2 regions of the Paenibacillus sp. J31R34 genome follow, and region 2 is predicted to be linked to the other one. Evidence: predicted binding sites of a transcription regulator. Region 2 holds the regulator's gene; the other holds the start of a gene.
The links. The regulator Rex, encoded in region 2, represses fermentation and respiration genes when NADH is low (regulators of the CRP and FNR family bind a similar motif). The targets are predictions, from matches to a motif close to TTGTGAAATATTTCACAA.

Region 1 (16,199 bases), on a different contig from region 2:
GGCTATTCGTGCGATTACCCCGCTGATATTCACAGGTACAGCGGTTGCTTTCGCTTTCCGTACGGGCCTGTTTAATATCGGGGTAGAAGGCCAGTTCATGATGGGTATGACTGGTGCAACCGTCATAGGGATTACGCTTGACCTCCCTTGGTTTCTGCATGCTCCGCTTGCTATTATTGTCGGAGCGCTGTGTGGAGGCTTATGGGCGGCATTGACTGGCTATTTAAAGGCTGTTCGCGGCGTTAACGAGGTTATTTCTTCGATTATGTTGAACTGGGTTGCGCTTTATTTATCCAATTACATTATTCGTGCGTTTTTTGTGGCAAAAGGGCAGCAAAAATCGGATCCGATTCAAGAGTCAGCACTCGTATCGATTGGCTGGTTATCCGATGCGATGGATCATGCCCGTATGCATTGGGGTACTGTCATTGCCTTGCTCGGTATTGGGGTATTTTATATTATACTGTGGAGAACGAAGCAGGGCTATGAGCTCAGAGCAGTGGGACAAAGCCCTGACGCAGCGCTGTATGCAGGGATTAATGTCAATCGCACCATTGTAAAGTCGATGTTTATTAGCGGATTGTTTGCGGGTCTGGCAGGCGTGTTTGAGACGCTGGGCGTATTTGGCTATCAGACGATTCTGGCAGCGCCATGGGGCTATGGCTTTGATGGTATCGCGGTTGCTTTGCTTGGCGGCAATACGCCAATTGGCGTATTGTTCGGTGCTGTACTGTTCGGTGGTCTCAGCTATGGCTCTGCGGGTATGAGCTTTGGAGCGGGCGTACCGCCAGAGCTCGTTCGAATCGTTATTGGTTCGATCATTTTCTTTATTGCTTCGCATGGCATAGTAAAGTTTTTCTTAAAACCATTCCTTGGACGACGTGCAGACAAGCGTAAGGAGGCGATCTAATATGAATGCACTAGAGATATTGGGTCAGCTTATTAACGTTACGCTTGTATTTTCTACGGCGCTTATTTTTACCGGTCTCGGTGGACTATTCTCTGAGCGCTCAGGCGTTATTAATATCGGTCTCGAAGGCTTGATGGTGTCTGGCGCGTTCGCGGCAGCAGTCATTACCGACTATGCGATACAAGCTGGTTATGAGGAATCTGCTCCGTGGATAGGCTTAGTGGGGGCAGCGATTTATGGGGTGATATTTGCCCTTCTACATGCGATATCCACCATTACATTTAAGGCGGATCAGACGATAGTCGGTGTCGTTATTAACATTTTGGCAGCGGGAATCGCGATTTATTTGACGAAAAGCTTGTATGAAGGTTCGGGACAGACGACAACGCTGACTCATGTATTCAACAAATGGGAAATCCCTTATTTATCAGATATTCCGTTTTTTGGAGAGGCGTTCTTTAAAGCTTATCCGACGACCTATGTTGTTATTATCCTTGTCATTATCAGCTATATTGTGCTGTACAAAACGCACTTCGGCTTGCGCCTTCGCGCAGTTGGCGAATACCCAAGCTCGGCAGATACAGTGGGTATCAGCGTAACAAAATACCGTTATATCGGCGTGCTGCTCAGCGGAGCACTTGCAGGTCTTGGCGGTGCGACCATTACGTTAACAACGACGAGCAACTTTGCCCATAATACCATTTCGGGCCAAGGCTTTATCGCTATCGCGGCTGTTATTTTTGGAAAATGGAATCCTCTCGGCGTTGCGGGAGCTGCTATTTTCTTCGGCTTCGCGCAAGCGATTCGGAACTTTGCTCAACTGTTCGATTGGTCGCAGCAAATTCCGACCGAGTTTTTCTATATGCTGCCATACGTATTGACGCTGGTTGTACTCGTTGGTGCAGTAGGACGTTCTTCCGCTCCAGGCTCGCTTGGCGAACCATACGATCCAGCTAAGCGCTAATCGAAACAAGAAGCATCATACTTCCCATGGCTATCACGTAAGTGATGATTCATCCATGGGAAGTTTTTTTGTTTTCTAACCCTTTACACAAGGTTAGTCACAGAAAATCCGTGATTGTGGATAACTTGTGGATAACCATGTGCGTAAACGCTGCATTTATACACAATAGCCGCCAATGATGGAAAGTTTAGCTGTGGCAGGTGCTATTTTCAAAGGGAATTCACACTTTTGTCATAAACGCATTGACAGCATGATCTGCCTGGAGTAAATTAAACCTTATCAAATGAATTTACCGTAAAGGTCAAATGAAAGGCGAACGACTTTTTAGGTTTGTGCATCAATTCACAAAGTCGGTAGTAGCCATATCTGGAATGGGCAATCAGCTTGCCCTTCCCTCATAAGAGGAGAGGATTAACTGTGGAAGCACTGGCACTGGAACGCAAGGCGGAGCAGAACCGCGAACTGCGGGAACGGCTAATGCAATTGAAGAAAGAGCGCAACGCCATCATTCTTGCTCATTATTATCAGCGTGATGAAATTCAAGAGGTTGCGGATTTTCGCGGCGACTCGTTTTTGCTAGCTCAGAAAGCGGCTCAGACGGATGCGGATGTCATCGTATTTTGCGGCGTGCATTTTATGGGGGAGAGCGCCAAAATTTTGGCTCCCAATAAAACCGTCATTATTCCGGACGAGCGTGCAGGCTGCCCGATGGCCGATATGGTCAATGTCGATGGTCTTCGCAAGCTGAAAGCCCAGCATCCGAATGCGACTGTCGTTACGTATATTAACTCTTCCGCCGAAATTAAGGCAGAGACTGACATTTGTTGTACATCGGCGAATGCGGTTAACGTTGTAAATTCCGTTGAAGGCCAAGACGTCATTTGGGTACCGGACAAGAACCTAGGGCACTATGTGCAGCAGAAGACCGATAAGAACATGATCATCTGGGAAGGCTACTGCAACACGCATGACATGTTGACGGTAAAGGATGTAGAGGAAATGAAGGCGAAACACCCGAATGCGCAGTTTGTTGTGCATCCTGAGTGCCGCCCTGAAGTGGTGGAGCTGGGTGATTTTGTCGGCAGCACGACAGCGATTATTAAATATTGCAAGGAATCGGATTGCAAGGAGTTCATTGTCGGCACGGAGGATGGCACAGGCTATCAGCTGAGATTGGACAGCCCGGACAAAACATTCCTGTTTGCATCTAAATATTTGGTTTGCCCGAACATGAAGGTTAATAACCTGAAGAAGCTGGTTAAATGCCTTGAAACGATGCAGCCGCAAATCTATGTACCGCCGCATGTGGCGGATCAAGCACGCTTGTCCCTGGAGCGCATGTTACTCGTGAAATAGGAGCAGCATGCGCTACTCCTATGCCTGGAGGCGCAGAAATGATTCCCAGATACCTTGTAGACATAAAGCTGGACGAACTGCCGGTAATCGAGAAGGATGTTATTGTGATTGGGGCCGGCATTGCCGGTCTTTTTACCGCACTTCGGGCCAGTGATCGGCATTCCGTGCTGATGATTACGAAGAAGTCGCTGCTCGACAGCAACACCCGCTATGCGCAAGGCGGCATTGCCGCGGTCATATCGGAGGACGATTCACCAGCTTACCACAGCGAGGACACGCTAATTGCGGGAGCGGGGTTGTGCTCGGAGGATGCGGTCAATGTGCTCGTGCATGAGGGGCCGGAAGGTGTGAATCAGCTCATTGAAATGGGCACACAGTTCGATTTGGAAAATGGCGAGTTTGCGCTGACGAAGGAAGGCGCTCACAGCCAGCGTCGTATTTTGCATGCGAATGGGGATGCGACGGGCTACGAAATTGTACGAGCCTTATCGGAGAAAGCGTTATCCAAGCCGGGTATTGAAGTATGGGACGACCACTTTGTCATCGATTTGGTTACCAATGATGGAGAATGTGTGGGCGCTGTTGTGCAAAAGCCGGACGGCTCGCGTCTGCTTGTGCGGGGCAAGGCGACCATTCTATGCTCGGGCGGCGCAGGCCAGCTCTACCGTTATACGACGAATCCTGAGGTGGCCACAGGCGATGGGATCGCTATGGCTTTCCGAGCAGGAGCTTTTATACAGGATGTAGAGTTTGTCCAGTTTCATCCGACCTCCCTATGCTATCCCGGAGCACCACGGTTTCTGATTTCAGAGGCCGTACGCGGCGAAGGAGCCGTCCTCCGCAATACGCGAGGCGAGCGTTTTATGGAGCGCTATCACCATCAGCTGGAGCTGGCGCCGCGTGACGTAGTGGCCCGCGCTATTATTAGCGAGATGGAAGCAACGAAATCAACTTTTGTTTATTTGGATGTGACGCATGAGTCGCCGGATATGGTGAAGCATCGTTTTCCGAATATTTATGAATTTTGCCTGCAATACGGTTTGGATTTGACGACAGATTGGATTCCGGTCGCCCCTGCTGCACATTATATGATGGGCGGCGTTAAAACCGATCTCGATGGAGAAACCAATATTAAAAGGCTGTTCGCCTGCGGCGAGGTTTCCTCGACAGGCGTTCATGGAGCGAATCGGTTGGCCAGCAATTCGCTTTCGGAAGCGGTCGTTTTCGGCAAGCGTATCGTCGAGGCGATTGATAAACTTGCAGAGCATGCAGAGATTCAGCCTATAATAGAGAGCAGCGTACCGCGCAGCAGTGTGCCGATTCAGGCAGTGGTGGAGCGGAGATTGAAGCTGCAAAAAGTGATGGTCAGGTATGCGGGCTTGCAGCGCGATGCAAAGGGCCTCGAGAAGGGGCTGGAGGAGCTGCGGCGCCAGTTGACTATTTTTCAAGCGATGCTGACCAAGCGGGAAGAGTTTGAATTTGCCAATATGCTGACATGCGCCCTGCTGACGGCGGAATCCGCTTTACAGCGGGAGGAGAGCCGCGGCGCGCATTACCGTGAGGACTTCCCGGAGCGCAATGATCAAGTATGGCGCAAGCATACTGTAATGCACCGTGTATACGGGAGGACAGAGGAGCGGTTAACCAATGTTTGAGACAACGCTGGATGGCTATAATGAAGCGCTGCGCGCGCAAATACGCGGCTGGCTCGCTGAAGATATCGGAAGCGGCGATGTAACGACGGCTATGACTATTCCGCGTGGAGCGCAGGCGAAGGCCGTCATTCATGTGAAGGAAAATGGGCGGATTGCGGGCATTCCAATTGCGCGCCTTGTGTTTGAAATCGTTGACCAATCGCTGGTCTTCACGGCAAAGGTCGAGGATGGACAGTATGTTGAAAAAGGCACTGTACTCGCTGAAGTAGAAGGCAGCATCCATAGTCTGCTTACAGGGGAGCGTCTAGCGCTTAATTTAATGCAGCGGATGTCCGGCGTGGCGACGAAGACTAGTGAATTTATAGCGGCGCTGCAAGGCCTGCCGGTCCGACTGGTCGACACTCGCAAAACGACGCCAGGCCATCGTCTGCTTGAAAAATATGCCGTTCGCGTAGGCGGCGGCTCGAATCACCGCTTTGGCTTGTATGATGCCGTTATGATCAAGGATAATCATATTAAGGGCGCAGGCGGTATTCGGGAAGCAGTGGAAGCAGCTCGAGCGGGTATTCCCCATACGATGAAGATCGAGGTGGAGACGGAGTCCTTGGAGCAAGTCGATGAGGCGATTGCATACGGCGCTGATATTATTATGCTGGACAATATGACGCATGAGATGATGAAAGCCGCAGTAAAGCAAATCAAGCAGCGCGCGCCACATGTTATTGTAGAAGCCTCCGGCAATGTGCGGGTTGATACCATACACGGTATAGCCGCTTGCGGTGTCGATGTCATTTCGGTAGGAGGCCTCACCTATTCCTTTCAATCACTCGATATTAGTCTCGACCTGTTTGCGAAGAAGGGAGGGGCCATGTCTTGATTCTCGTCATTGACGTCGGAAATACGAATATAGTCTTGGGCATTTATCAAGGCAAGGAGCTGCTTCATCACTGGAGGCTCAGCACGAATCGTTCCGCTACAGTTGATGAATATGGCATCAACTTTCATCATTTGTTTCATTTTGCCGGCATGCGTCTGGAGCAGATGGAGGGTGTCATTATTTCATCAGTCGTTCCGCCGCTCATGCGGACGTTGGAGCAGCTGTGCATGAAGTATTTGCGCAAGACTCCTTTTATCGTTGGTCCAGGCGTGAAAACCGGACTTAATATCCGGTATGAAAATCCCCGCGAGGTCGGCGCTGACCGCATCGTGAATTCGGTGGCGGGCATCGTCAAATATGGCAGTCCGCTTATTGTCGTCGATTTCGGAACGGCAACGACGTTTGATTACATTGATGCCGCTGGCAGCTATTTGGGCGGCGCTATTGTGCCGGGCATTGCAATATCGACAGAGGCGCTTTATCAGCGGGCGGCGAAGCTGCCGCGGATTGAGCTGGTGAAGCCGCCAAGCGTCATCGGCCGCAATCCGGTCACTTCCATGCAGGCGGGTATTATATACGGCTATGCAGGACAAGTGGACGGTATCGTGCGCAGAATCCGCAAGGAATTTAAAGTCTCGCCGCGTGTTATCGCGACGGGCGGCTTGGCTGAGTTAATTAGCTCAGAATCGGAAACGATAGATGAGGTTGATCCGCTTCTGACATTAGAAGGTTTGCGTATTATATATGAACGGAATCAGGAGGGATAGACGATGGAGCAAAGGAAAGATTTTTTGGTGCGTGGCACGGCATGGGAAGGCAAAATTCGTGTTTTTGCAGCCCGTACGACGCAATTGGTCGATGAGCTGCAGCGCCGGCACGGCACTCTGCCGACTGCAACTGCAGCACTTGGCAGAACGGCAACGGCTGGAGCTATTATGGGCGCCATGCTGAAGGGCGATGAAAAGCTGACGATTCAAGTGAAGGGCGAAGGCCCAATGGGACAAATTGTCGTCGATGCAAATGCTCATGGAGAAGTGCGAGGCTACACGGACAATCCACTCGTTCTGCTTCCAAGCAATGCGCAGGGAAAGCTTGATGTTGCAGGTGCCGTAGGCCATAGCGGCTATCTTCATATTACTAAGGATCTTGGGTTGAAAGAGCCTTACCGCGGCAGCGTTCCGATTGTTTCTGGCGAGCTGGGCGAAGACTTCACCTATTATTTTGCTGTATCGGAGCAGACGCCTTCCGCAGTTGGACTGGGCGTACTGGTTGATGAAGACGGCCGCGTCATTCATGCTGGCGGCTTTATCGTACAGCTGATGCCAGGACTTACGGATGCGGAAATTACTAAGCTGGAGAAAGCGCTCAGCGCGATGCCTCCGGTCACAGCCCTGCTTGATCAAGGGGAGACGCCAGAAGGGCTGCTTAAATGGGTCGTCGGTGATGATGTTGTCATTCATGAGTCGCTGGACTTGCGTTTTCAATGCAAATGCTCGCGCGATCGCGTAGAACAGACCTTGATCAGCATGGGTGAATCGGAATTGCAGCAAACGATTGAAGAAGAAGGTAAAGCAGAGGTCGTCTGTCACTTCTGTAATGAAGCGTACCAGTTTAACCGCGTAGAGCTGGAGCAATTGCTCGAACAAGCCAAACCGAAGCCGATCCATTAATATGGAGGCTACCGGGCAATGAATAAAATCGGTGTAGTGAGGACGATCGTCGTCATTCAGGCGTTATGTATGATCGTACTAAGTGTAGTTGTTGTAGTGAGATTGTCGCCTTTTTCTGAAGGAATGCCGGACCATGAGCCAGATTCGGGAACACGTACTGAAACAGGCAATGAGGTTGTACCAGGCAGCTTGGATAATGATAAAATTGTTGCCATAATTGGCGATCACAGCATCAGGGAAAGCGAACTGATGAATGCGCTTAGCGAGCAATATGGCCAAGCTACCCTCAAGCTGATGATGATTCACAGCGCCATTGACCAAGAGGCTGCCTCGCAGCAGCTTGAAGTGACCGCTGAGGAGCAGCAGAGAGCTGTTGAGGAGCAGGCAGAGGGATATGATAGCGAAGAGGATTTTTATCGCATCATGGATCAGCAGCTGGGCATGTCCAAAGAGGAAGTTTTGAAGGATACGAAGTACAGGCTGTTGACTGAAAAAATAGCGATCCAAAAAGTAGATGTGCCTGATGCTGAGGTTGAACGCTACATTGCGGATCATGAGGAGCAATACGGCGACAAGCTGCAATATCGCTTATCCTGGATTGTGACGGCGAATATGGAAGAGGCGAACCGCGTGCTGGATAAGCTCTCTGAGGGAGCAGACTTTGCGCAAGCAGCAGATAAATATTCGATAGATGCTTTTACGGCAGATGCTGGCGGTGATTTAGGCCTTATTGATGCCAATGACCCGTTTCATGAGCTGGCGATTCTTTCGGCGGCAAGCAAGCTGGGTACAGGAGAGATCGCTGGCCCGATAGCGATTGCCGAAGGGTATGCCATCATTCGTTTGATGGAGCGCCACACAACGGATAAGCCACAGGGGCAGCAGCTGTATGAGCTGGTCCGCAAAGAGCTGGCATTATCACAGGCTCCTTCCCTAAGCCAAATTGAGCAGCAGCTATTGGAGAAATATGACGCGGTCACCTTTCCGTAAATATAAGAAATTTTAGGTTTGTTTATAAGCTTCCATTATATTGGAGCATCATATAGTCGTGTTCGCCAGACGATTAGAAAATGGGCGAACAATCCTTCTTTTTCAAAATGTAAGCATTTATAAGGCTTCCACTTATATCAGGCTTATATTTCAGCGCAAATTGATGCTTTATCGGTCAGGGATGGCGTTAGCCCGCCGTATTCGCATGAAGGAAATGAAGGTATTGACAACGAATACAACTCATTGATAAGATGGAATTAGTTTAAAAACCAACTGAATTAGTCGGAATAAGGAGGAAGTATGACACATGGCAAAAATCGTGCAAAGCATTACTGATCTAATTGGTGATACACCGCTAGTTCGCTTGAATCGTCTTGTTCCTGAGGACAGCGCTGAAATCTATGTAAAGCTTGAATATCAAAATCCAGGTGCGAGCGTAAAAGACCGTATCGCAATCAGCATGATCGAAGTAGCTGAACAGGAAGGCATCATCAAGCCAGGCGATACAATTGTTGAGCCTACGAGCGGCAACACGGGTATTGGTCTTGCATTGGTAGCAGCAGCTAAAGGCTATAAAGCCATTCTCGTTATGCCTGAGACGATGAGTATTGAGCGCCGCAACCTGCTTCGTGCTTATGGCGCAGAAGTGGTTCTGACGCCGGGTTCGGAAGGCATGAACGGAGCTGTTCGCAAAGCCGAGGAATTGGCGAAAGAAAATCCGTCCTATTTTATCCCGCAGCAGTTTAATAACCAAGCCAATGTGAAAATCCACCGCGAGACAACTGGTCCGGAAATCGTTGAGGCGATCAACTCCCTGGACGGCAAGCTAGATGCATTCGTAGCGGGTATTGGTACTGGCGGTACGATTACGGGTACTGGCGAAGTGCTGAAAAAGAACTTCAAAGATATTAAAATTTATGCGGTTGAGCCTGCGGCTTCCCCACTGCTTTCGGGTGGACAGCCTGGACCTCACAAAATCCAAGGAATTGGCGCTAACTTTGTGCCGACGATTTTGGATCGCGAAATTTATGACGAAGTCATTACGGTTGAAAATGATGATGCATTCGACTACGCACGCCGTGCTGCGAAAGAAGAAGGCATCTTGTGCGGAATTTCCTCCGGTGCTGCGATCTATGCTGCTTTGAAAGTGGCGAAGGAGCTTGGCAAAGGCAAGCGCGTTATCGCCGTTGTTCCAAGTAACGGTGAGCGTTACCTCAGTACGCCGCTGTTCAACTTCGAGAACTAACACTTATGTCCAAGCGGGGCCGTGCCTTAAGTAGGATCGGTATACCGTTTGACTGGCCTTCCATTCATTTGAGTGGAGGGCTTTTTTCATATGCGTAAATGGCCGTGGGAATATGGCGGCAGCGCTCTTTCCTTTTGGGCGGGTATTCTGTATACTAGGCAAAATAAACATGCTTGTCGATCGGGGGTTGGAAGGTGATGTTCACCGCCTTTGACTATTGGTTAGGGTGGCACGCCGAGCGGAAGTATACGACTTTTCCACTGCTGCGGGAGCTGTCGCTTGGAGAAGAAGGTGTCGCTTCATGGGAAGAGGCATGGCGGGATGCATCGCCGTATGCTTTTGTACTGGAGAGCGGTAAGGGCGGGCGCTATACGTATCTCGGCTTGCAGCCGGAAAGCGTTATTCGCGGTAAAGGTCTGGAGGCGGAAGCTCGGACGCTGCGGACAGATGGAGCTGAAGCTTTAGATGATGCTAATTCGGGCTTGCGCTACCAGGGCAAGCCGATCGAAGTGGTGCGGAGCTGGATGGAGCCATATCGCGCGCCAAAGCTTGAAGCAGCTGGCACGCCGAAATGGACGGGCGGGTGCGTCGGATTTTGGAGCTATGACGTCATTCGTTCGATTGAACGGCTGCCGGAGCTGACGGAAGATGATTTGAATGTGCCGGATTATTTATTTTTGCGTTTAAATGAACTATGGATTGTCGATCATAGCGACAAGAAGCTATATTGCGCTGTGCATACGCCTGTGCCAAGTGAAGCAGGTCAAGAGGAGCTGCGACTGCTTTATGCGCAAGCTTGCTCGCGGACCGGCGAGATGGCCGCTTATTGGAAGCAGCGGTTCGGGAGCGCAGCGAACGGCCAGCGAGGCGAGAATAATGCTGCAAGCACAAGCGATAGCAGCCGGCTGCGGCAAGAGCGGCAACAGCTCGCTGACGATGATTCTCTTCACAGCAATGGGGACGCACTGGATGGGATCAGCACGCGTTTTTCGAAGGAAGCTTTTGAAGAGGCAGTTCGGCAAATTCAGCGTTACATCGGACAAGGCGATGTATTTCAGGTGAATTTATCGGTACGCCAGAGCCGGGCGCTGGCTGCGCAGCCGGAAGAGCTGTACGAGTGGCTGCGTCTCATTAATCCTTCTCCTTATATGGGCTTTCTGCGCTGTCCTGATTTTCAACTCGTGTCGGCTTCGCCGGAGCTGCTGGTTGAGCGCCGCGGCGACTTGCTTGCAGCCCGACCAATTGCCGGAACGCGCAGGCGCGGCCGAACAGAAGAAGAAAATGAGCTCATGGCGGAAGAGCTGCGGACAAGCGAGAAGGAGCGCGCCGAGCATATTATGCTGGTCGATCTGGAGCGCAACGATTTGGGCCGGATTTCGGCTTACGGCACGGTGAAAGTGGAAGAGCTGATGGTTATTGAGCAATATTCGCATGTGATGCATTTGGTATCCCAAGTCGAGGGGCGGCTTGCCGAGGGCAAGGATGCTTATGATGTCATTGCGGCGACTTTCCCAGGCGGCACCATTACAGGCGCTCCCAAAATCCGCACGATGGAAATTATTGAAGAGCTGGAGCCTGTAAGGCGCGGTCCTTATACCGGCTCGCTCGGATGGATTGACTATAATGGCGATATGGAATTTAATATTATTATACGAACGATGGTCGTCAAGGATGGCATGGTGCATATCCAGGCTGGAGCAGGCATTGTCATTGATTCCAAGCCGGAGCGCGAATATAAGGAATCACTAAGCAAGGCCAAGGCGCTGTGGAAGGCGATTGAGTATAGTGAGCGGTTCAGGCAGGCTGCGCCAAGCGGGCGCAAACAATAGAGGGGGCGCATGCGATGATTCTCGTAATAGATAACTATGATTCGTTTACCTACAACCTGGTGCAATATTTAGGCGAGCTTGGCGAGGACATTGTGGTGAAAAGAAATGATGAGCTGGAGCTGGCGGACATTGAGCAGCTGGCGCCTGACCATATTTTGATTTCTCCAGGACCTTGCTCTCCGAACGAGGCAGGCATCAGCCTGTCGCTCATTGAGCATTTTAAAGGAAAAATCCCGATTTTCGGCGTGTGTCTTGGCCATCAGGCGATTGGACAAGCATTTGGCGGCGATGTCATTCGCGCAGAGCGCCTGATGCATGGCAAAACTTCGCAAATGGTGCATGACGGCAAGACGATTTTTGAAGGAATCCCTTCACCGTTTACCGCAACCCGTTACCATTCCCTTATCGTGAAAAAAGAAACCCTGCCAGACTGTCTTGAAATCAGCGCAGAAACAGCGGAAGGCGAAATTATGGCCCTTCGCCATAAAGAATACCCGATTGAAGGGGTGCAATTCCATCCGGAATCGATTATTTCCGAGCATGGGCTGACGCTGCTGCGCAACTTTTTGAAAATTCGTACAGGCGCGCCGCGATGAAGGTTGCGTTGGGCGGCGTTGTCATGGATGCCGGGCAAGCTGTGATCTCAATATATGATCACGGCTTTTTGTACGGTTTGGGTTTGTTCGAGACGTTTCGAACCTATGGCGGCCGCGCATATTTGCTGGAGCGGCATTTGCGGCGTCTGGAAGCGGGCTGTTTGTCGCTGGGCATCCGCTACAAAGCGGATCAAACCGCGCTGGAGGCGAGCATTGCCAAACTGCTTCAGGCGAATGAGCTGAAGGACGGCTATGTCCGGCTGACCGTTACAGCGGGCGATGGCGGGCTAGGCTTGCCAGTGGGCGATTACGAGCAGCCGCAGGAGTTGATCCTGATGAAGGCGCTGCCGCCCTATCAGGCGGCGCTTTATGAGCATGGCCGAGAGCTTAGGCTGCTGCATACGAAGCGCAATACGCCAGAGGGCGAGATTCGACTTAAATCGCTGCATTATATGAATAATATTATAGCGAAGCGCGAGCTTGCCGCGAGCGATGCCTCGCCGGGAGCAGAAGGCTTGATGCTGAGCGGCGACGGCCTGCTGACGGAAGGCATCGTCAGCAATCTTTTTTTCGCCCAGGATGGTATTATTCGGACGCCTGCGGTAGATACGGGCATCCTGCCCGGCATTACGCGAGAGCGTGTTCTGGAGCTGGCCCGTGCGGCTGGCTTTCAGGCAGAAGAAGGACACTACAGCTGGAATCAACTGCTGGGGGCAGATGAAATATGGCTGACGGGCTCCGTACAGGAGCTGGTGCCGGTGACGCGGTTATCTGGTACCGACGGTACTCAGGTGCTGGTCGGCAAAGGGACAGGTGCGGGAATCGGTGTGGGCTACGAATCGGCAAGAAATGCAGCTAGGCTTGAAGCCGAAGCAGAAGCTGGGACTGCAGCTGGTCCGATCACTCGTCAGCTTTTAAAGGCCTATCGTTCCGATACGATGAGAAGCAAGTAAGGCGGGAGCGTCAGGCGACTGCATATCAAGACTAGTATAGCTAAAGGTGTGAGCGTAGCTTATGAATACAGCAAGAGAAGGCAAGCTTGAATATTACAGCAGGAGCTATGGGCTGGCTTGCGGCAATCGGCTGGAGCTGGGCAAGCGCACGCTGATTATGGGCATATTGAATGCGACGCCGGATTCTTTCTCCGATGGCGGGAAATTTAATGAAGTGGAGGCGGCTGTCAGCCGCGCTGTGGAGATGGCCGCAGAGGGCGCGGATATTATTGATATCGGCGGCGAGTCCACACGTCCAGACTTTGTGCCGGTCGATGCCGAGGAGGAGCTGCGCCGCGTGATTCCGGTCATTCAAGCTGTCCGCGCCGCGCTGCCGCATATCGCGATATCGATAGATACGTATAAAGCAAAGACAGCGCGCCATGCGCTCGAAGCAGGAGCTACGATCATTAACGATATTTGGGGACTCAAATACGATGCAGATATGGCGGCAGCCGCAGCAGCATACGGCAGCCCGGTTATTTTAACGCATAATCGCACGAATCCCGTCTACCTGGCCGCTGATTTTGTAGAGGACGTTATTGCCGATTTGAAAGAAAGCATCGAAATCGCAAGACATGCCGGCGTGAATGAAGAGCAGATCTGGCTCGATCCAGGGCTTGGCTTTGCCAAAACCTATGAGCAAAATATGGAGCTGCTAGGACGGCTCGCCGAGCTGCACGCTCTGGGCTATCCTGTGCTGCTGGGCACTTCACGCAAGAGCTTCATTAGGCAGACGCTGGATCTGCCAAGGGAAGAGCTGGTAGAGGGTACGGCAGCAACAACGGCCCTTGGCATTGCGCAAGGCTGCCAAATCGTTAGGGTACATGATGTCCGCGCGAATAAAAGAACAGCTGTGATGTCGGATGCGATTATCTATCCGCGTTATTCATAGATTCAGATATAAGTATAAGGGGCGTAAGCTTATGGATAGAATGCTTGTGAAGGGCATGCAGTTTTACGGTTATCACGGTGTTTTTGCAGAAGAGAACAGGCTGGGTCAAAAATTTGGCGTCGATCTGGAGCTGCTGCTGGATTTGGAGAAGGCGGCAACGATGGATGATTTGGAAGCAACGGTGAATTATGCCGAATTGCATGCGTTAACGAAGAAAATTGTCGAAGGAACGCCGTTTAAATTGATTGAAGCTTTAGCAGGTAGCATTGCAACCCAGTTGCTGTCGGCTTATACTATGATAAATGAAGTAACGGTTCGTGTGACGAAGCCGAACCCGCCGTTCGACATTCATTTTGATGGCGTGACGGTAGAGCTGCGCAGAAAGCGGGATGCTGATGGACGCGTTGTCACCGTTTAACTCGCCCGCATATGCTTATGTGGCTCTAGGTTCAAATGTAGGTGATCGGCAGCAGCTCTTGCTGCAAGCGATCCAGCAGTTAAGTGGCCGCCCAGACATCGAAGTGCTTCGCGTTTCGGGCGTATACGAGACCGATCCGGTCGGCTATACGGATCAGCCCCCTTTTCTGAATATGGCTATCGCCGTACGAACTACGCTGTCCCCGCTTGCTTTACTGCACATTCTGCTGGATACCGAGCAGCAGCTTGGGCGTGTCAGAGATATTCGATGGGGGCCGCGCACTATAGATCTCGATTTGCTGTTGTATGCTGATGTCGTGATGGATGGCGAGGAGCTGACGCTTCCGCATCCACGAATGATGGAACGCTCCTTCGTGCTCGTTCCGCTTGGTGATGTGATCGAGCAGTCCCATCCGCTTAAGGAACAGGTGGCTGCGGCCGCGGCTTCAGCGCTTCAGGATGGAAAGGAAGGCATCATGTTATGGAAAATCATCAATTGGCACAGCGAGTCCGGGCATTTCGTAAGCTAAAGGGCTACACACAACAGGAATTAGCAAAAGTACTTGGCGTGTCGGTAGCGGTGTTAGGCTCCCTTGAGCGTGGCACCCGCAAGGCAGACGCCAAGTTATTGATTCATATATCAAACACCCTTGGCATTAGCTATGAAGAGTTGACGGATTCGGGTTCGAACGGAAACGTGTAAGAAACTAACGTACTAGGAAACAAATCAGAAGGAGGAGTGAGGAGAAACATGCTGAAAATCGGAGACATCGAGATGAAGAACAGGGTTGTGCTTGCACCGATGGCCGGCGTGTGTAATCCCGCTTTCCGTCTAATTGCAAAGGAATTTGGAACAGGTCTTGTATGCGCGGAGATGGTGAGCGACAAGGCGATTTTGCACGGCAATAAGCGGACGATGGAAATGCTGTTCGTGGACGAGCGTGAGAAGCCGCTTAGCTTGCAAATTGTCGGCGGTGACCGTGAATCGCTGGTCGAGGCGGCGAAGGTCGTGGATAAGCAAACCAATGCTGATATTATTGATATCAATATGGGCTGCCCGGTACCGAAAGTAACGAAATGCGATGCTGGAGCACGTTGGCTGCTTGACCCGAACAAAATTTACGAGATGGTTTCTGCCGTAGTGGAAGCTGTTGATAAGCCGGTAACGGTGAAAATGCGTATTGGCTGGGATGACGAGCATATTTATGCGGTGGAAAATGCGCGCGCCGTTGAGCGTGCTGGCGGCAAAGCGGTCAGCGTTCACGGTCGTACGCGCGAGCAGCAGTACACAGGCGTAGCGAATTGGGACATCATTCGCGATGTGAAGCAGGCGGTGTCGATTCCGGTAATCGGCAACGGGGATGTTTTTTCACCTGAAGATGCCAAACGCTTACTGGAGCATACGGGCTGTGACGGCGTCATGATCGGACGCGGTGCACTTGGAAACCCTTGGATGCTGTACCGGACCATTCAGTATTTGACGAATGGCGAGCTGCTGCCCGATCCTATGCCGCGTGAGAAGATGCTGGTCGCTACCTTGCATCTGGACCGTCTCATTGATCTAAAAGGCGAAGCGGTTGCCGTACGGGAAATGCGCAAGCATTTGGCTTGGTATTTGAAAGGCTTGCCGGGCGGTGCGCGCGTCAAGGATGTTATTATGGAAGAAACCGGCCGTGACCGGATGGTGGACATTTTGGATCGATATGTGTTGTCGCTTGAAGAGCAGGGCCTTGCTGCTGCGAGCCTGTAGTCTGAAATAGCGGGCTGTTCAGATACGGCTGTGCGCCATGCCGAGCATTGTC
Region 2 (16,199 bases):
TCAGACGTCATTGAAATTTTCCAGCAGGTTGCTAAGACGGTACCTTCGAAGCTGCTGCTAGTCGGAGAAGGACCGGAGCTATCGAAAATCCAGTGCAAAATCCGTGAAATGGGACTGGAGGATCGCGTCGTGTTTCTGGGCAAGCAGGAGGATGTGGCGCAAGTGATATCGCTTGCTGACGTGCTGCTCCTCCCTTCGGAGAAAGAGAGCTTCGGTCTGGTAGCGCTGGAGGCCATGGCTTGCGGCGTACCGACCATTGGCTCCACAGCAGGCGGTATCCCTGAGCTGGTGACGCATGGTGAAACGGGCTTCCTTAGCCCGATCGGCGATGTGGACAGCATGGCGGCCAATGCCATTCGTTTGCTGACAGACGAAGAGCTGCATGCGAAATTTAAAGAAGCTTGTATATACCGTGCCTGCCATGATTTCTGTAATGATCGCATTACGGCTGAATATGAAGAAATTTATTATCGCGTGCTTGGCTTGGAAGCTGAGCTTCCTGCGTCTGCGGTCGTTTGCGAATAAGAGGATAGAGGGTGAGAAAATGGAGCGCTGCACCTCGATTCCGATAGCGATGCGAGAGGCGCTGCCCATTCTCGCAACCTTGAACGAGCACGGCTATGAAGCCGTGTTCGTTGGAGGCTGCGTGAGGGATACCGTTATGGGCCTCGCGCTTAAGGATGTAGATATTGCGACGTCGGCGACACCGGAGCAGGTAGTTGCCTTATTTGCGTATTGTATTCCAACCGGCCTGCAGCATGGGACGGTGACGGTGATGCAGGATGGCACCGGTTATGAGGTGACGACGTATCGCAAGGAATCGGTATATGAGAAGCATCGCAGGCCGGAGAGCGTGGCTTTTATTTCGGAGCTGAAGGAAGATTTGCTTCGGCGGGATTTAACGATTAATGCGATGGCGATGCGCGTAAACGGTGATTATTTCGATCCGTATGGCGGTATGGGCGACATTGAGCTCAAGCAGGTGCGCTGTGTAGGCGACGCGGAGGCAAGGTTTCAGGAGGATGCTCTTCGCATGCTGCGCGCTCTCCGCTTCGCTTCACAGCTTCGCTTTCGGATCGTGTATCGCACTTGGCGGGCGCTGCTTAAGCAGCGCGAGCTGCTGCGCTACGTAGCGATGGAGCGTGTTCAGGCCGAGCTCGATAAAATGATTGGCGGCCCCGCTCCTCATTATGCAGCAGCGCTGCTCGCAGGCAGCGGGCTGCTTGCTTACACGCTTGAGCCTTTGCCGGCAGCTCGCGCCTTGCTAGCTGAAGCTGCGAGGATGGGGCGTGTTCAGCTCGATTATTTGACCACGCTCAGAGGCACGGACATTCGTTATGCCGCATTAATGACGCGGCCAGGCGTAACACAAGCGGAGGCCAAGGCGACACTGCAGGCACTGCGCATGTCAGGAAGCCGCAGCAGCGTCATTATGGCGATTGTATCGCTTCATCATGAGCTGCTCGTAAACCGAAGCCTGATCGAAGAGAAGCTTCGTACAAGCTGGATCGAAGCGGTGCTGCGCTATGGGCGAGAGGCAGCCGCAAGCTGGCTGCATATTGCGGAAGCCAATGGGCAAGAGCACCCTTTTTCAGCTGATGTACCGCGCATGAAGCACTGGCTGTCGCATATGGAAATTTCCTCGCTCAAGGAGCTGGCGATAAACGGTAATCAGCTTGCTGCGTACTGTGATCGCAAACCGGGCGTCTGGATGGGTGAGACGCTGAAACGGCTGCTGCTCTTAGTTGCGCTTGGCGAGCTCTCTAATTCGCAGGAACAGCTGCAGAATCAAGTTGACAGATGGAAGGAAGAGACGGATGAGCCATGAAAACTTGCTGCGATTGTTTGCGGATCGTGAAGGCGAATATGTATCAGGCGAGCATATTAGCCGCGAGCTGAAAGTAAGCCGTACGGCAGTGTGGAAGCAAATACGCAAGCTGGAGTCCCAAGGATATGAATTTGAAGCTTCACGCAGACTCGGTTATCGTCTGCTTTCCATGCCGGACAAGCTCAATATGGCAGCCTTGCTAACCAGCCTTAAAACCAAAAGATTTGGCCAAAAGCTGCAGGTGCTGGAATCGGTTGAATCGACCCAAAATATTGCGCAAGTGCTAGCAGAAGGCGGTGCGGAGGAAGGTACGCTCGTTGTTGCTGAGCAGCAGCTGAGCGGGCGGGGCCGCATGGGCCGGGGCTGGATATCCCCTCTCGGTAAAGGCATATGGATGAGCATGGTCATGCGCCCGACGGTGCCGATTTATTTTGCCCCGCAGCTGACGCTGCTTACGGCAGTAGCGCTTTGCCGCAGTCTTAAGCGGCTGACGAAGCTTGACATTGGCATCAAATGGCCAAACGATCTGCTCATCAATGGCAAAAAAATTAGCGGCATTTTGCTGGAATCCGCCGCAGAGGATGAACGGCTGCGCTATGTCATCGCTGGTATCGGCATCAGCGTTAATTTGCAGCAGGCCGATTATCCCGAGGAGCTTTTGGAGAAAGCGACCTCCCTGCGTTTGGCAAGCGGCGAGAAGCAGGTGCGCGAAGCGATAATCGCCGATTTTTTGCTGGAGTGGGAGCAGCTTTATGAGATGTATCAAAGCGAGGGCTTTGCCCCGATTGTGACCCTATGGGAGTCGCTATCGATTTCGCTTCATAAGCCAGCAACACTAATAACACCACAAGGCGTCGTTGAAGGCACGCCGAGGGGGCTTGATGCTAGCGGAGCGCTTATCGTAGAAAAGCTGGATGGCAGCCAGGCGCTTATTTTTTCGGCAGAAATGGGCGAGCCTCGGGGCAAGTAATATTTACGAATCGACATATTTTTGCTAGTATGGGGTTAACGGGCGGTATCTGAAAAGAGCTGCACTGTGCTAAACCTCATGCCAGCATTGGTATGAATTTGCAAGAAGGATTTGATTGCAGTAAAGGTAGTCTGCTCTGAGCCGAAAGGACCGAGACAGAAGGAAGCAGTAAAGTGATATACGTTTCCTTTTTCGAAATATAAGCATTTATAAGTTTCACACCTATAAATAGGCTTATATTTCTCGGGCTGAAACGCGCCGTGCCGCCAAAGGACGGCAACAGCCGTTTCACCTTGTTTTGGGACCTTTTTAGCGACGGCTAAAAGGTTTTTTTGTGTTTATCCTAAAACAGAATTGAAGAAGGGATGAGGCCAAGATGAGGAAACGTTTAACGATAACGAACTTGCAGCAAATGAAAGAGGAAAACAACAAGCTCACCGTCATGACCGCTTACGATTATCCGTCGGCTATGCTTTCGGAGGAGGCTGGCGTCGATATTATTCTTGTAGGGGATTCGCTTGGCAATGTGGTGCTCGGTTACGATACGACGCTTCCGGTCACTTTAGACGATATGATTTATCATACGAAAGCGGTAGCACGCGGGGCACGCCATACGTTCATTGTGACGGATATGCCCTTTATGACTTACGGCATCGGGCGTGAAGCTACGCTGCGCAATGCAGCCAGAATGATGCAGGAGGGCGGCGGCCAGTCGCTTAAGCTTGAAGGCGGGGAAGAAATTGCGGGTGAAGTGGCAGCGCTGGTTAAAGCGGGCATTCCGGTGATGGGCCATATCGGCCTTAAACCGCAATCAATCCATACGCATGGCGGCTTCAAGGTACAAGGAAAGCAGGAGGCGGAAGCTGAGCAAATACTTCGAGATGCCAAGGCGCTTGAACAGGCTGGCGCTTACGCCATCGTACTGGAGCTTGTAACGGAGACAATTGCGGACCGTATCAGCCGCGAGCTGTCGATTCCAACGATTGGCATCGGAGCTGGCCGCGGATGTGATGGACAGGTGCTTGTGTATCACGATATTTTGCAATATTCATCACCCGTCATTAAGAAAAAAATGGTGAAAGTGTATGCAGACATCGGTTCAACGATTCGCGATGCCATCGGAGCTTTCGTAAGTGAAGTCAAATCCGGTGAGTTTCCAGCGGAGGAGCATGTGTTCGGTAAAAGGTCTGAGGACGCTGTAGACAGCCTCTATGGCGGTTCTGCGACCCGCGAGCATGTGAATGGTATCAAAGGTGCGGGCGAAAGCGAGCAGGCTGGAGAGGGGACTGAGCAGCGTGATTTTGTGCCGAACCATAGATGAGCTAAAAGAGCAGCAAAAGAAGATGTGGAGCGGCGGCAGTAAGCCAAGTATCGGTTTTGTGCCAACGATGGGGTATTTGCATGAAGGACATGCCAGTTTAATGCGGCAGGCAGCAGCGGAAAATGATATCACCGTACTTTCGATTTTCGTCAATCCGCTGCAATTTGGGCCAAGCGAGGATTTTGAAACGTATCCGCGCAATGAGCAGCGCGATTTGTCCATAGCCGCTGAAAACGGCGTTGATCTGGTGTTTATGCCATCCGTCACCGAGATGTATCCGCGCAAGGTGCTGACGAGGGTGCTAGTCAGCGATGTGACGGACCGGTTATGCGGCGCATCGCGCCCAGGCCATTTTGACGGCGTTGGGACGGTCGTCAGCAAGCTGTTTCATCTGGTGCAGCCAAACCGGGCATACTTTGGCATGAAGGATGCTCAGCAGGTCGCGGTCATTGCGCAAATGACCGATGACTTGAATTTTCCGGTAACGATCGTGCCCTGCCCGATTGTAAGGGAGCCGGATGGCCTGGCGCTCAGCTCGCGCAATGTGTATTTGAATGCAGAGCAGCGGGCACAGGCTGTCGCCCTATCTTCGTCGCTTGCAAAGGCGCGGGAATGGATGAAGGACGCCTCGCTAACGCCAGCAGCGCTCGTGAGCAAAGTGCGTGCTGCGATCAGCGAAGCACCGCTTGCAAATATCGATTATGTCGAAGTGCTGGAATATCCGGCACTTGCCACACCTGTTGCTGACGTTCCTTTTCAAAGTACCCAGCAGCGTTATATTTTGGCTTTAGCCGTAAAATTTGGGTCGACCCGCTTAATTGATAATGAGCTGTTTGAACCTTTGGAGGTGAATGGCAATGTTTAGAACGATGATGAAATCAAAGCTGCACCGCGCGACGGTAACGGAGGCCAACCTCAATTACGTCGGCAGCATTACCATTGATGAGGATTTAATGGATGCGGCGGATCTTTGGGCCAATGAAAAAGTGCAAATCGTCAACAATAATAATGGTGCACGTCTTGAAACGTACGTTATAAAAGGGGAACGAGGCTCTGGCGTTATTTGCCTGAATGGCGCTGCCGCCCGCCTCGTGCAGCCAGGAGATACGGTCATTATCATTTCTTATGCATCGATGACGGAGGAAGAGGCTAGAAATTACAAGCCGCGAGTCGTTATTTTGGATGAGGCGAACCGACCCGTTTCGCAATTGACAGAAGAAATACATGCGACGATTTTGTAAGCAGGCTGTTGTCAGTTCCTCTGTTATGTAAAGGCTGGTTCCAAGTATGAAAAGCACCCGCTTAACAAAGAATGAGGTTATCACTCCTCAATTCTTTGGTGAAGGCGGGATGCATGATGTTCCAGCATATGTTTGCGACGATGAACGAAATGCTCGACAACATTATTGATTCTTACCCTCTGGCGGCGGAGGAACAGAAGCAATATTATGATGAGCAGCTTTACGCTTTAAAGCAGATCAGCGATTCTTTAATTGAGCAATGGATTGATTTTGAAGAAAAATTTGCCGGTTTTACAGAGGATGAAGCTGAGCAATCCAATGCTTCACTGCTTACAGCGGCAGCGGAGTATGAAGGTCAAGCATTAGCGGCGGTGCCGCAAGTGTCGTCACCACAGCAAGCGGACAAACCAAACGTTTCGCAGCAGCCTATTTCTGGCATGACTGTGGAGCAAGCGGAGCTCATATCCAAAGGACAGGGCTATTATCAATTATTTATGTTTTCCCATGCTGCAAAGCAGTTCCAGCTTGCTGTAAACCACTTGCCGGAATGCAATTTGGCAAGGCTGTTTTTGGCTATGACGAATATGCACCTGCAAAATTGGAGTGAGGCGCAGCGTCATTTTCAACTGCTAATTGGACTTACGGACTATCCGAAATGGCTCGCTTTAAGCTATAATGCCCTTGGGTGCATTCAAGCGGTTCATTTAAACTTGGAGCAGGCAGAGCAATTTTTCCTTAAAGCCTATGAGCTGGACCCAAGCTTTAAGGATCCGCTGAATAATTTGCAGAGCTGCCGGGAACGTCCGCAGCAGTTGTCATTATTGTTCGGCAGCACGGAGCTATGCTGCTTGTGAGAGGATCGGATTTATTTTATGAAATATGCAGTGCTTGACTTGGAAACGACCGGACACAGCGCCTCCGATGATATTTTACAGGTGGGGCTGGTCCTCCTTGATGATGATCTTGAAGTTATTCATACGTATAATTCATTTGTAAAGCCAACGATTGCCATACCGCCGTTTATTACGCAGCTTACCGGCATTGACGAGGCGATGGTGGCGGATGCGCCGGAGCTGTCTGATGTGCTGATGGACATGATTCCGCTGCTTGATGATGCGGTGCTCGTGGCGCATAATGTCAATTTTGACGCTGGTTTTCTGAACCAGGCGCTCGATCGCAGTGGGTACCATACGTTTGCAGGGCGCAGGCTCGATACGATTGAGCTGCTGCGCATTCTTTTTCCATCGATAACTTCTTACCAGCTTGGTGCTGTTTCTGAGCAGTTCGGCATTACGCATGAGCATCATCATCGCGCTGATAGCGATGCAATGGCGACCGCCGTTATATTCGCCAAATCGGTACAAAAGCTTCGGAGCCTGCCGCTGCTGACTTTGCAGCGGTTATCTTCGCTTGTAGACAATGGCAGCGATTTAAGCTGGTTTATTACGGTTACGCTAAAACAGGTAGAACAAAACATCGTAATGGGCGTCCCTGATTATGATTTTTTCAACCAGTTTGCACTGAAAGCTAGAGAATGGACAGAGGAAAAGCCCGCGCGCAGCGAAGAGGGAGCCTCGCCTTTGCAGGAGATGTCATTCGAGCAATATTTGGATGAAATCAAGCAGCGCTTTATTGAGCAATTTCCTAATTATGAAGAACGCGAAGCGCAGACGACGATGTTCCGTGAAGTATTTGACTCGCTGGACAGCAAACGCCATTTGCTTATTGAAGCAGGAACGGGTACAGGAAAGTCTCTCGGCTATTTAATACCCGCGCTCTATTATGGTATCCGTCAGGATGAGAAGATAGTCGTCAGCACGCATACCATTAATTTGCAAGAGCAGCTGAGACATCGCGATGTACCGCTGCTTAAGCAGATTTTGCCGATAGAGTTTCGGGCTTCAATCTTCAAGGGCAGAGGCAATTATTTGTGCCTGCGCAAGTTTGAAAGTAAAATAAATACAAGGGATATGATGTCCCCCGTTGACGATGCGATTACTGCCTCGCAAATGGTCGTGTGGCTGGGCGAGACGGAAACGGGCGATCAAGAGGAGCTGAATTTCAGCAACAAGGGGACCGACTTCTGGTCTACCGTTGCCAGCGATGCAGATTCCTGTCTGAACCGGGCGTGTCCTTGGTTTAAACGCTGTTATTATCATCGTGCCAAGCATGAAGCCAATATAGCTGATGTGTGCATTACGAATCACTCCATGCTGTTCACAGACATTCAGGCCGATCATCGGCTGCTGCCAACCTACAGCCATTTGATTGTCGATGAGGCGCATCATGTGGAGGAAGTAGCAAGCAAGCATCTGGGCATGCAGCTCGGCTACTATACGATAACCAATGCGTTTACGCGTATGTTTAAGGACGCTCGTTCCGGCCTGCTGCCATCTCTGCGCATTCATCTCCAGCAGGAAAGCGATGAGCGGGTGCAAGGCTGGCTGGAAACGATTGATACCATTATTCCCGCCTTTACGGAAGTGAAGGAGCATTGGGAAAGGCTGTTTGAGATGCTTTACAGCTTTGTTCAAGCTTCTCCTGATGCGACGGGTGAAAACAATCAATCTGTGTACCGTTTGCGAGGCGATAGCCTCCCGGAAGGCTGGTCCGAAGTGCTCGCCGAAGAGACCAATATTCATACGGAGCTTATTCGCGTGCTGAAGACGGCTGAGAAAATGTCCGAGGAGATTAAAGATCGCATTGATGAGCTGGCGGTACAGGCGCTTGTAACGGACTTGAATGGCGCTTTACGCGATTTGACGAGAGTCAAGGATGATCTGCGCAGCTTTATGAAGGTCGATCAGACGACGGACGTATTCTGGCTGGAAGCCAATATGACCTACAAGCATCGATCGCTGCATCTTTATGCGGTGCCAATTGATGTGAGCAGCCAGCTTCAGCAGTATTTATTTGATGTGAAGGACAGCATTATTTTAACGTCCGCCACTCTATCGGTGCAAAAATCATTCCAGTTCGCTGAAGAGCAGCTTGGACTTGGCGGCTTTGAAGAAGCGGGAAGGCTGCGTACCGTGCAGCTGGCATCGCCATTTAATTACCGTGAACAAGCGCTCGTTATTATTCCGCGCAATTTCCCTGTTCTTAAAGGCTCAGCAGGAGAGCCCGCATTTATTTCAATGCTCGTCTCTTCCTTGGCAGATGCAGTGCAGCAGACTAATGGCAGAATGCTAGTGCTGTTTACCTCTTACCGAATGCTAAAGCAGGTATACGATCCGCTTAAGGCGGCGCTTGCGGCCACCAGCATTCAAGTGCTGGGCCAAGGCATCGACAGCGGCAACCGTACGAAGCTGACGCGGCGGTTTTTACAGCAGCCGGAGTCTGTGCTGCTTGGCACAAGCAGCTTTTGGGAGGGCGTTGACATTCCTGGCGAAGCCTTAACTTGCCTTGCCATCGTCAGACTGCCATTCCAACCGCCGAATCATCCGCTGCTGGAGGCGAAGTCGGAATTGCTGCAGCGCCAAAAGCAAAATCCTTTTATGAAGCTGTCGATCCCGCAAGCGGTTATTCGCTTCAAGCAAGGCTTTGGCAGGCTCGTGCGAACGGCGAAGGATAAAGGGATTGTCATTATTTATGATACGCGGGTTATTGAAACGTATTATGGCAAGCATTTTCTCTATTCTTTGCCTGGACCGAAAATTGAGCATATGCATATCGAACAAATTGTACCGAGAATGAGAGAATGGCTTGGTGCCGAGAAGGAGGAGGAGAACGGGTGAAGCAGACGAAAATATCGGAGGCCGTCGTAAGACGCCTCCCCATTTACCTGCAAGTGCTGAACGAGCTGAACAACCGGGAGGTGCAGACCGTTTCGTCCCAGGAGCTTGGCGTCAAGCTGGATTTAAATCCGGCGCAAATCCGCAAGGACTTGGCGTATTTCGGCGATTTTGGCCGCAAGGGTATCGGCTATGATGTGACGTATTTAATTGAAAAAATTCGTCAAATACTCAAGCTTGATCAGACGATTAATGTGGCGCTTGTCGGTGCGGGTAATTTGGGTCATGCTCTATGCAATTATAATAAATATTCTAAAGACAATATGAAAATTATTGCGGTGTTTGATGTGCATCCATCTAAAATCGGCTCGCAAATTAATAATTTGACCGTAATGCCGATGGATATGCTTAAACATACGGTTGAGGAGAATAATATTCGAATTGGGATTATTACCGTTCCCGGATTTGAAGCGCAAAACGTTGCTAATCAATTTATAGATGCGGGCATTGAAGGCTTGCTCAATTTTGCCCCAGCGATATTGAAGGTACCAGAAGAAATTCGCATTCATCATGCTGACTTTACGAAAGAGCTGCTAAGTCTGGCGTATTACTTGGAGAGGGAAAGGGATGACGAAAATGAGCCAAATTTGGATTGAAAATGGACGTTTTGTAACGATGGAGGATGGCGAGCATGTGCTTCAAGGGCATATGGTTGTGACCGATGATCGCATTACATATATCGGAGCAGAAGCTCCAACTGGGCTGCAAGCCGATGTGCAGAAGCTGGACGGCAGTAAGCTTGCTTTTATGCCGGGCCTAGTAAACACGCATGGTCATGCAGCTATGACCTTGCTGCGCGGCTACTCCGATGATCAAAACCTGCAAGTCTGGCTGGAGCAAAAAATGTGGCCGATGGAGGGCAAATACCTCGACCTTGATACACGTGCGGGCAGCGCGCTTGCCGTGGTAGAAATGCTGAAATCCGGTACAACGGCTTTCGTGGATATGTATGACCGCATGGATCAGCTGGCTGAAGTCGTGGAACAGTCCGGCATTCGCGGCTGTCTGACGCGCGGCGTCATTGGCCTCTGCCCAGAGGATGTGCAGCAAGCGAAGCTGGAGGAAGCGATAGCTTTCGCACGCGATTGGAACGGCAAGGCAAATGGCCGTATTACGACGATGATTTCGCCGCATGCGCCTTATACATGCCCGCCCGATTATATTGAGAAATTCGTGCAGGCTGCTCATGATTATGATTTGCCGCTGCACACGCATATGTCAGAATCGATTGCCGAAGTAGAGCAGAACGTTCGCGATTATGGCGTTCGTCCCGTTCAGCATCTCGACAATTTAGGCTTCTTCTCTCGTCCGGCACTTGTTGCTCATGCAGTGCATTTGAATGACGAGGAAATTGCGCTGCTTGCGCAGCGCAAAGTAGCTGTATCGCATAACCCGGTAAGCAACCTCAAGCTGGCAAGCGGCATTGCCCGCGTTCCTGATTTGCTTCGCGCTGGTGTAACGGTATCACTAGGCACGGACAGCGCGGCGAGCAACAACAATCTTGACTTATTCAAGGAGATCAACCTTGCGGCTCTGCTGCATAAGGGTGTTTCTGGCGATCCTACGGTTGTTCCTGCCATTGAAGCTTTGCGTATGGGAACGGTATACGGCGCTCGCTCTATTTGGCAGGAAGATTCCATTGGCCGCCTGCGCGTTGGCATGAAGGCGGATTTCATCGCCATCGATATTGAACAGCCGCATTTTTACCCACAGACGGATATTGTGTCCCATCTGGTGTACGCGGGCTCGGGCCGCGACGTCAAGCATGTATGGGTAGACGGGCGTCAGGTTGTACGGGATGGCGAATGCACATTGCTCGATGAGGAGAAAATTCGTCACGATGCTCAGGCAAGCTTCGAGAGGTTGTTGAAGGCATAATGCGGGCGAGAACGAGAAAGCCGTTTTGGACGGTAAAACGGGCTGTCTTTATTTCAATTGTTTTTGTTATCGCCTTGTTGACCGTTACGATTGTTTATTACCGCACTGTGCATAAGGAATTATGGGTAGAGGAAGCTCCAATTAAGGCGTATGCTGTAGAAGCCGCACAGTTGACGGAAGTTACGGGCATGACGAAGCAGGTGTGGGATGGCATTTCCTGGGTCGTAAAAGGGAAGACCGCGGATGAACAAGAAGTTTACGTATTTCTGACAACAGTCGAAAGTCCTGTGCTTACACTGAAAGCAACGGAACATATTACAGCAGAACAGGCGGAATCTGCGTTACTGAGCAGTAAGCCGGATGCGGATGTTAAAAGGACACAGCCGGGATTGCTGAACGGCGAGCCGGTATGGGAAATTTTTTACAGCCGTGATGAAGCGATAACGAAATATTATTATGCGTATTATTCGTTCCGCGATGGCGCATTTGTGAAGCAATATAGTTTAGTAGGTGACAAGGCGTCCTAGCTGTATTGGATGCTTAAGCTGTAACAGCTGGAATTGCTGGCTATTATTACACCCCCTTATTCAAAAGGCGATGTGATATACTTTCGTGTATCGGAGTTGATATACGTTTGGTATATCACCGTCATTTTGAGAGGGGGATTTTTACGATGTTCAAACTCAGGATCATGCCGATTTTGCTAACAGCTGCTGCGTCCGCCCTCGTTTTGTTTGGAGGCTGGCTCATTTATCATCAGGTTGCATTCGCAGCTCCGCTTGCCAAGGCGGTTGATCAAATAGAAGGCATTGCTTCATCCGACACGCCTATTATGGATACGGACCGTATTACTTTCCCGCTGACGCTTACAGCCGGAGCGGATTTAAAGCATGTATATGAAACGATAGTCGAGCAAAGCAAATCTGTCGCCCAAAGCCGCGACATTCAGCTCGATATTGCGAATACCGACTCGAATGCGAAGCTGGATCAGCTGTGGTCATCGTCTTTATTCAAAGTGGCCGAAGCGATGGAGCACAAAAACTATTCTGCTATTCCGGAGGCACTTAAAGCTTTGGCAGATGAACATTCGGGTGTGGAGGCCATTACCGATATCGATGATAGCAATGTCTATATTACGCTGAAAGATGGCACGGCAACGAAGTATATCATCCTTCCGCGCGTTGCCCCGCAGCTGGAGGTGTCCAGTTATGCGTAAATACGGCATCGAAATGGCGATTGGCTTTGTTCCGGTATTCATTGCCTTTCTTTTATTTGTAAATGTGAATTTAATGCCTTTCGTACTGCTTGTCATTATCGCAGCTGCTGTCGTGTATTTAGCGACTGGCAGAGGCAAATTCGCACATGCTTCCGGAACGAAGCGGCGGAAGGTGTCAAGCAGCGTTCCCTTTTCCTTTGAGCAAATCGGCGGACAGGAGCGGGCCAAGCAGGAGTTGATCGAGGCGCTTGATTTTCTCGTCCGACATGAGGAACTGAGCAAGCTGGGCATTCGGCCCTTGAAGGGGATTTTGCTGACGGGACCTCCGGGAACTGGGAAGACGCTAATGGCGAAAGCCGCAGCGCAATATACCGACTCAATTTATCTGGCTGCCTCCGGCAGTGAATTTGTAGAGATGTACGTCGGCGTCGGCGCTGGCCGGATACGCGACTTATTCAAAGAAGCCCGGACGAAGGCGAAGAAAGCGGGCAAGGAAAGCGCCGTTATTTTTATCGATGAGATCGAGGTTATCGGGGGCAAGCGCGATGGCGGGCAGCATCGGGAATATGATCAAACGCTCAATCAACTGCTCACGGAAATGGACGGTATTCATGCGGATACAGCGCCGCGGCTGCTCATTATTGCAGCAACGAACCGTAAAGAAATGCTCGACAGCGCCCTGCTTAGGCCCGGACGGTTCGATCGCCATATTGGGGTAGAGCTGCCGGACAAAAAAGCGCGCCAGCAAATATTGAATATCCATGCGGCCAACAAGCCGCTTGCCGAGACGGTGGAGCTGGAGAAGGTAGCGGCCGAGTCGTTTGGCTTTTCCGGTGCCCAACTGGAGAGCGTCATGAACGAAGGTGCGATTTATGCGATGCGGGAGCAAAGCGAGGTCATTGAAGAGCAGCATCTGGCTATGGCGATAGACAAGGTCATGATGGGCGAGAAGACGGACCGCGAGGCGACGAAGGAGGAGCGCGAGCGTGTGGCGCTGCATGAGCTCGGCCATGCGATTTCAGCTGAGCTGCTCCGCCCGGGCAGCGTATCTCAGGTTGCCTTGTCTCCACGTGGTCAGGCGCTAGGCTATGTGCGTCATAATCCAGAGCAGGATCGTTATTTATACACAAGGGATTTTCTAAATGGGCAAATTATGATTGCGCTTGGCGGGGCGGCGGCCGAGGAAATCTTCTACGGCAATCGCAGCACAGGGTCGCGTGGCGACTTTGACCAGGCGATGAACATTGTCCGCACACTTGTCGAGTCGGGCTTAACGGAGCTAGGCATTATTCATCCCGAAATGATGACGCCTGATGCATGGGCGAAAATCAATCGCTCCATCCTTGACGATTTAATGGGCAAGACGATTGCAATGCTGGCACCGAAGCGCCAGGTTTTTCTGGACGCGCTAGATGTCCTGATCCGTGAAGAAACGCTCAGCGGCGCCGAGTTTCGTGAATTGCTTAAGAAGTTGTCACATAGCGCATCATAATACAGCATGAAAACCCCTCAATTTATTACAATTTGAAGGCAGACGACATGTCTGTCTTCTTTTTTTTCAGAAAACCGTTATAATAAACATTGAACATAACTATAAAGAGAATGTTTCTCATTTACATGGTGTAGGGAAACGACAAGGAGAGAATCATGTCTATTAAAAAAGTTGGCGTAGTTGGCGCAGGTACAATGGGCCAGGGCATTGCCGAAATGTTGGCCTCGAAAGGGCTGGACGTTCATTTAATCGAGATTTCGGAAGAAAGATTGACATATGGCAGGCAAATGATTGAGCTTAGCCTGGACAAGCAGATCGAGAAATGGGCTTTGACGCAGGCCGAGAAGAAATTGATTATGAATCGTATTCATATGACCCTGTCCTATGATGCACTGGCCGAATGTGAGCTGGTCATTGAGACGATTACGGAGGATCTGGAAAGCAAGAAGGCTGTCATTAGCCAAATCGATGACATTTGCGGCGCTGAAATTATTTTGGCGAGCAATACGTCCACACTCAGCTTGACGGAGCTGGCTAGCGCCTCTGCACATCCGGAGCGGGTTATCGGGCTTCATTTCATCTATCCGGTGTTGAAAATCGATTTGGTGGAAATTGTCCGTGGTCTTAAAACGAGCGAGGATACCTTCACAAGCACCAAACATTTCGTTGAAGAAGTTATTAATAAAAAAGGCGTCATGGTATTTGAATCCCCTGGATTCGTAACATCCCGCCTTATTTGCTTGTTCATAAACGAAGCTCTGCACGTATTGGAGGAAGGCGTCGCTTCTGCGGAAGACATCGACAGCGCGATGCGTGTCGGCTATTCCTTCCAGCATGGTCCTTTCGAGATGGCGGATCGCTTTGGCCTCGATTCCGTGCTTGCGGCACTGGACCGGATGTTCCGTGAATATGGCGAGCTCAAATACCGCCCTTCCATCGTATTGAAAAAAATGGTGCGTGCTGGTCAACTGGGTGCAAAAACTGGTGTTGGCTTTTTCAAATATGATAAGGATGGGGATCGGATCTAATGAAAGTACTCGTTATTAATGCAGGAAGCTCTTCTCTGAAATATCAGCTTTACGACATGCGCGATGAATCGGTGCTGGCTAGCGGCCGGGTTGAGCGGATCGGGATGGACTCCTCCATCGTGACGCATGAACCAGCAGATAAGCCGGAAGTGCGCGATGTGAGCGAAATTTTGGACCATGTGACGGCAGTTAAAAAGGTTATTGACATGCTGACTCATCCGGAACATGGCGCAGTCGCGACAATGGATGAAATTCAAGCGGTTGGTCACCGCGTTGTGCACGGCGGGGAAGTATTCAATAGTTCCACGCTTGTTACAACTGAAGTTAAGCTTGAAATTCGCCGCTTGTTTGATTTGGCGCCGCTGCATAATCCAGCCCATATGATGGGGATCACGGCGGTTGAAGCGAATATGCCGGGTGTTCCACAGGCTGTAGTATTCGATACAGCGTTCCACCAGTCGATGCCGAACACTTCTTATCTGTATCCGATCCCTCAGGTGCTGTACCGTCGCCACAAGGTACGCCGTTACGGCTTCCACGGTACATCTCACCAATATGTGAGCCAGCAAGGCGCAGAGCTGCTTGGAAAGCCGCTGGAGTCGCTTAAAATGGTTACGGCTCATATTGGCAACGGCGCAAGCTGTACGGCGATTTTGGATGGCAAATCATTCGATACAAGCATGGGCATGACCCCGCTTGAAGGTTTGATGATGGGTACACGCAGTGGTGACCTTGATCCGGCGATCGTTCCTTTCGTCATGAATAAAGAAGAGCTGACACTTAGCGAAGTGAATTCTATGCTGAATAAGCATAGCGGCATGCTGGCGATTTCTGGCATCAGCAGCGATATGCGCGAAGTAACGGAAGCGATGGAGGAAGGCGACCGCAATGCGAAGCTTGCTTTTGATATGTATACGTATCGCGTTCGTAAATATATTGGCGCTTATGCGGCTGCGATGAACGGCATTGATGTTCTGTTGTTTACGGCCGGCGTTGGCGAAAACTCTTCGGCATTGCGCAAAGCGGTATGCGATGGCATTACCTTCCTCGGCATTGAACTGGATGAAGAGAAAAATGCAAAGCGCAGCAAGGATGCGCGGGTTATTTCGACAGACGCTTCGCGCGTGAAGGTACTGGTAGTTCCTACGAATGAAGAGCTGTTGATTGCTCGCGATACGTACACACTGGTACAGGCTCAGGCAGCGGGTGCAGCAAACGTTTAAGCAGGTTTTAATGGAAAGGCGGGCAAGCAGTGAGCAATGATGACATCTGGAAAGCTTATTCGCGCGGTATGGCGGCTGTAATGGAGGAGGGCGGTGTGCACATTTACGCCGTGCTGCTGCGTTCTTATCGGCAGCTTGGGCTGACGGATAGCGAGCTGCTGCTGCTGCTGCAGCTTAAGGCATTTCGGGATGTGGAGGGAAATGGCTT

Region 1: nadA (quinolinate synthase NadA) is a predicted target of Rex. The motif match lies at 2,205-2,222, and genes of this name have one in related genera.

Annotation. Positions count from the first base shown of each region.
Region 1 is NZ_JBXENU010000016.1:7,391-23,589, reverse strand. It holds gene AC50YG_RS29320 (ABC transporter permease) at 1-910, shown strand, start outside; gene AC50YG_RS29315 (ABC transporter permease) at 912-1,874, shown strand; gene nadA (quinolinate synthase NadA) at 2,292-3,230, shown strand; gene nadB (L-aspartate oxidase) at 3,269-4,885, shown strand; gene nadC (carboxylating nicotinate-nucleotide diphosphorylase) at 4,878-5,762, shown strand; gene AC50YG_RS29295 (type III pantothenate kinase) at 5,759-6,529, shown strand; gene hslO (Hsp33 family molecular chaperone HslO) at 6,533-7,432, shown strand; gene AC50YG_RS29285 (peptidylprolyl isomerase) at 7,451-8,422, shown strand; gene cysK (cysteine synthase A) at 8,730-9,668, shown strand; gene AC50YG_RS29275 (anthranilate synthase component I family protein) at 9,866-11,497, shown strand; gene pabA (aminodeoxychorismate/anthranilate synthase component II) at 11,512-12,093, shown strand; gene AC50YG_RS29265 (aminotransferase class IV) at 12,090-13,046, shown strand; gene folP (dihydropteroate synthase) at 13,108-13,980, shown strand; gene folB (dihydroneopterin aldolase) at 14,012-14,398, shown strand; gene folK (2-amino-4-hydroxy-6-hydroxymethyldihydropteridine diphosphokinase) at 14,376-14,927, shown strand; gene AC50YG_RS29245 (helix-turn-helix domain-containing protein) at 14,879-15,100, shown strand; gene dusB (tRNA dihydrouridine synthase DusB) at 15,149-16,147, shown strand.
Region 2 is NZ_JBXENU010000001.1:286,469-302,667, forward strand. It holds gene bshA (N-acetyl-alpha-D-glucosaminyl L-malate synthase BshA) at 1-525, shown strand, start outside; gene AC50YG_RS01210 (CCA tRNA nucleotidyltransferase) at 545-1,828, shown strand; gene AC50YG_RS01215 (biotin--[acetyl-CoA-carboxylase] ligase) at 1,818-2,798, shown strand; gene panB (3-methyl-2-oxobutanoate hydroxymethyltransferase) at 3,175-4,119, shown strand; gene panC (pantoate--beta-alanine ligase) at 4,094-4,984, shown strand; gene panD (aspartate 1-decarboxylase) at 4,977-5,360, shown strand; gene AC50YG_RS01235 (tetratricopeptide repeat protein) at 5,474-6,214, shown strand; gene dinG (ATP-dependent DNA helicase DinG) at 6,233-9,097, shown strand; gene AC50YG_RS01245 (redox-sensing transcriptional repressor Rex) at 9,094-9,750, shown strand; gene AC50YG_RS01250 (amidohydrolase) at 9,731-11,032, shown strand; gene AC50YG_RS01255 (hypothetical protein) at 11,032-11,559, shown strand; gene AC50YG_RS01260 (hypothetical protein) at 11,706-12,248, shown strand; gene AC50YG_RS01265 (AAA family ATPase) at 12,241-13,740, shown strand; gene AC50YG_RS01270 (3-hydroxyacyl-CoA dehydrogenase family protein) at 13,896-14,768, shown strand; gene AC50YG_RS01275 (acetate/propionate family kinase) at 14,768-15,991, shown strand; gene AC50YG_RS01280 (DnaD domain-containing protein) at 16,021-16,199, shown strand, end outside.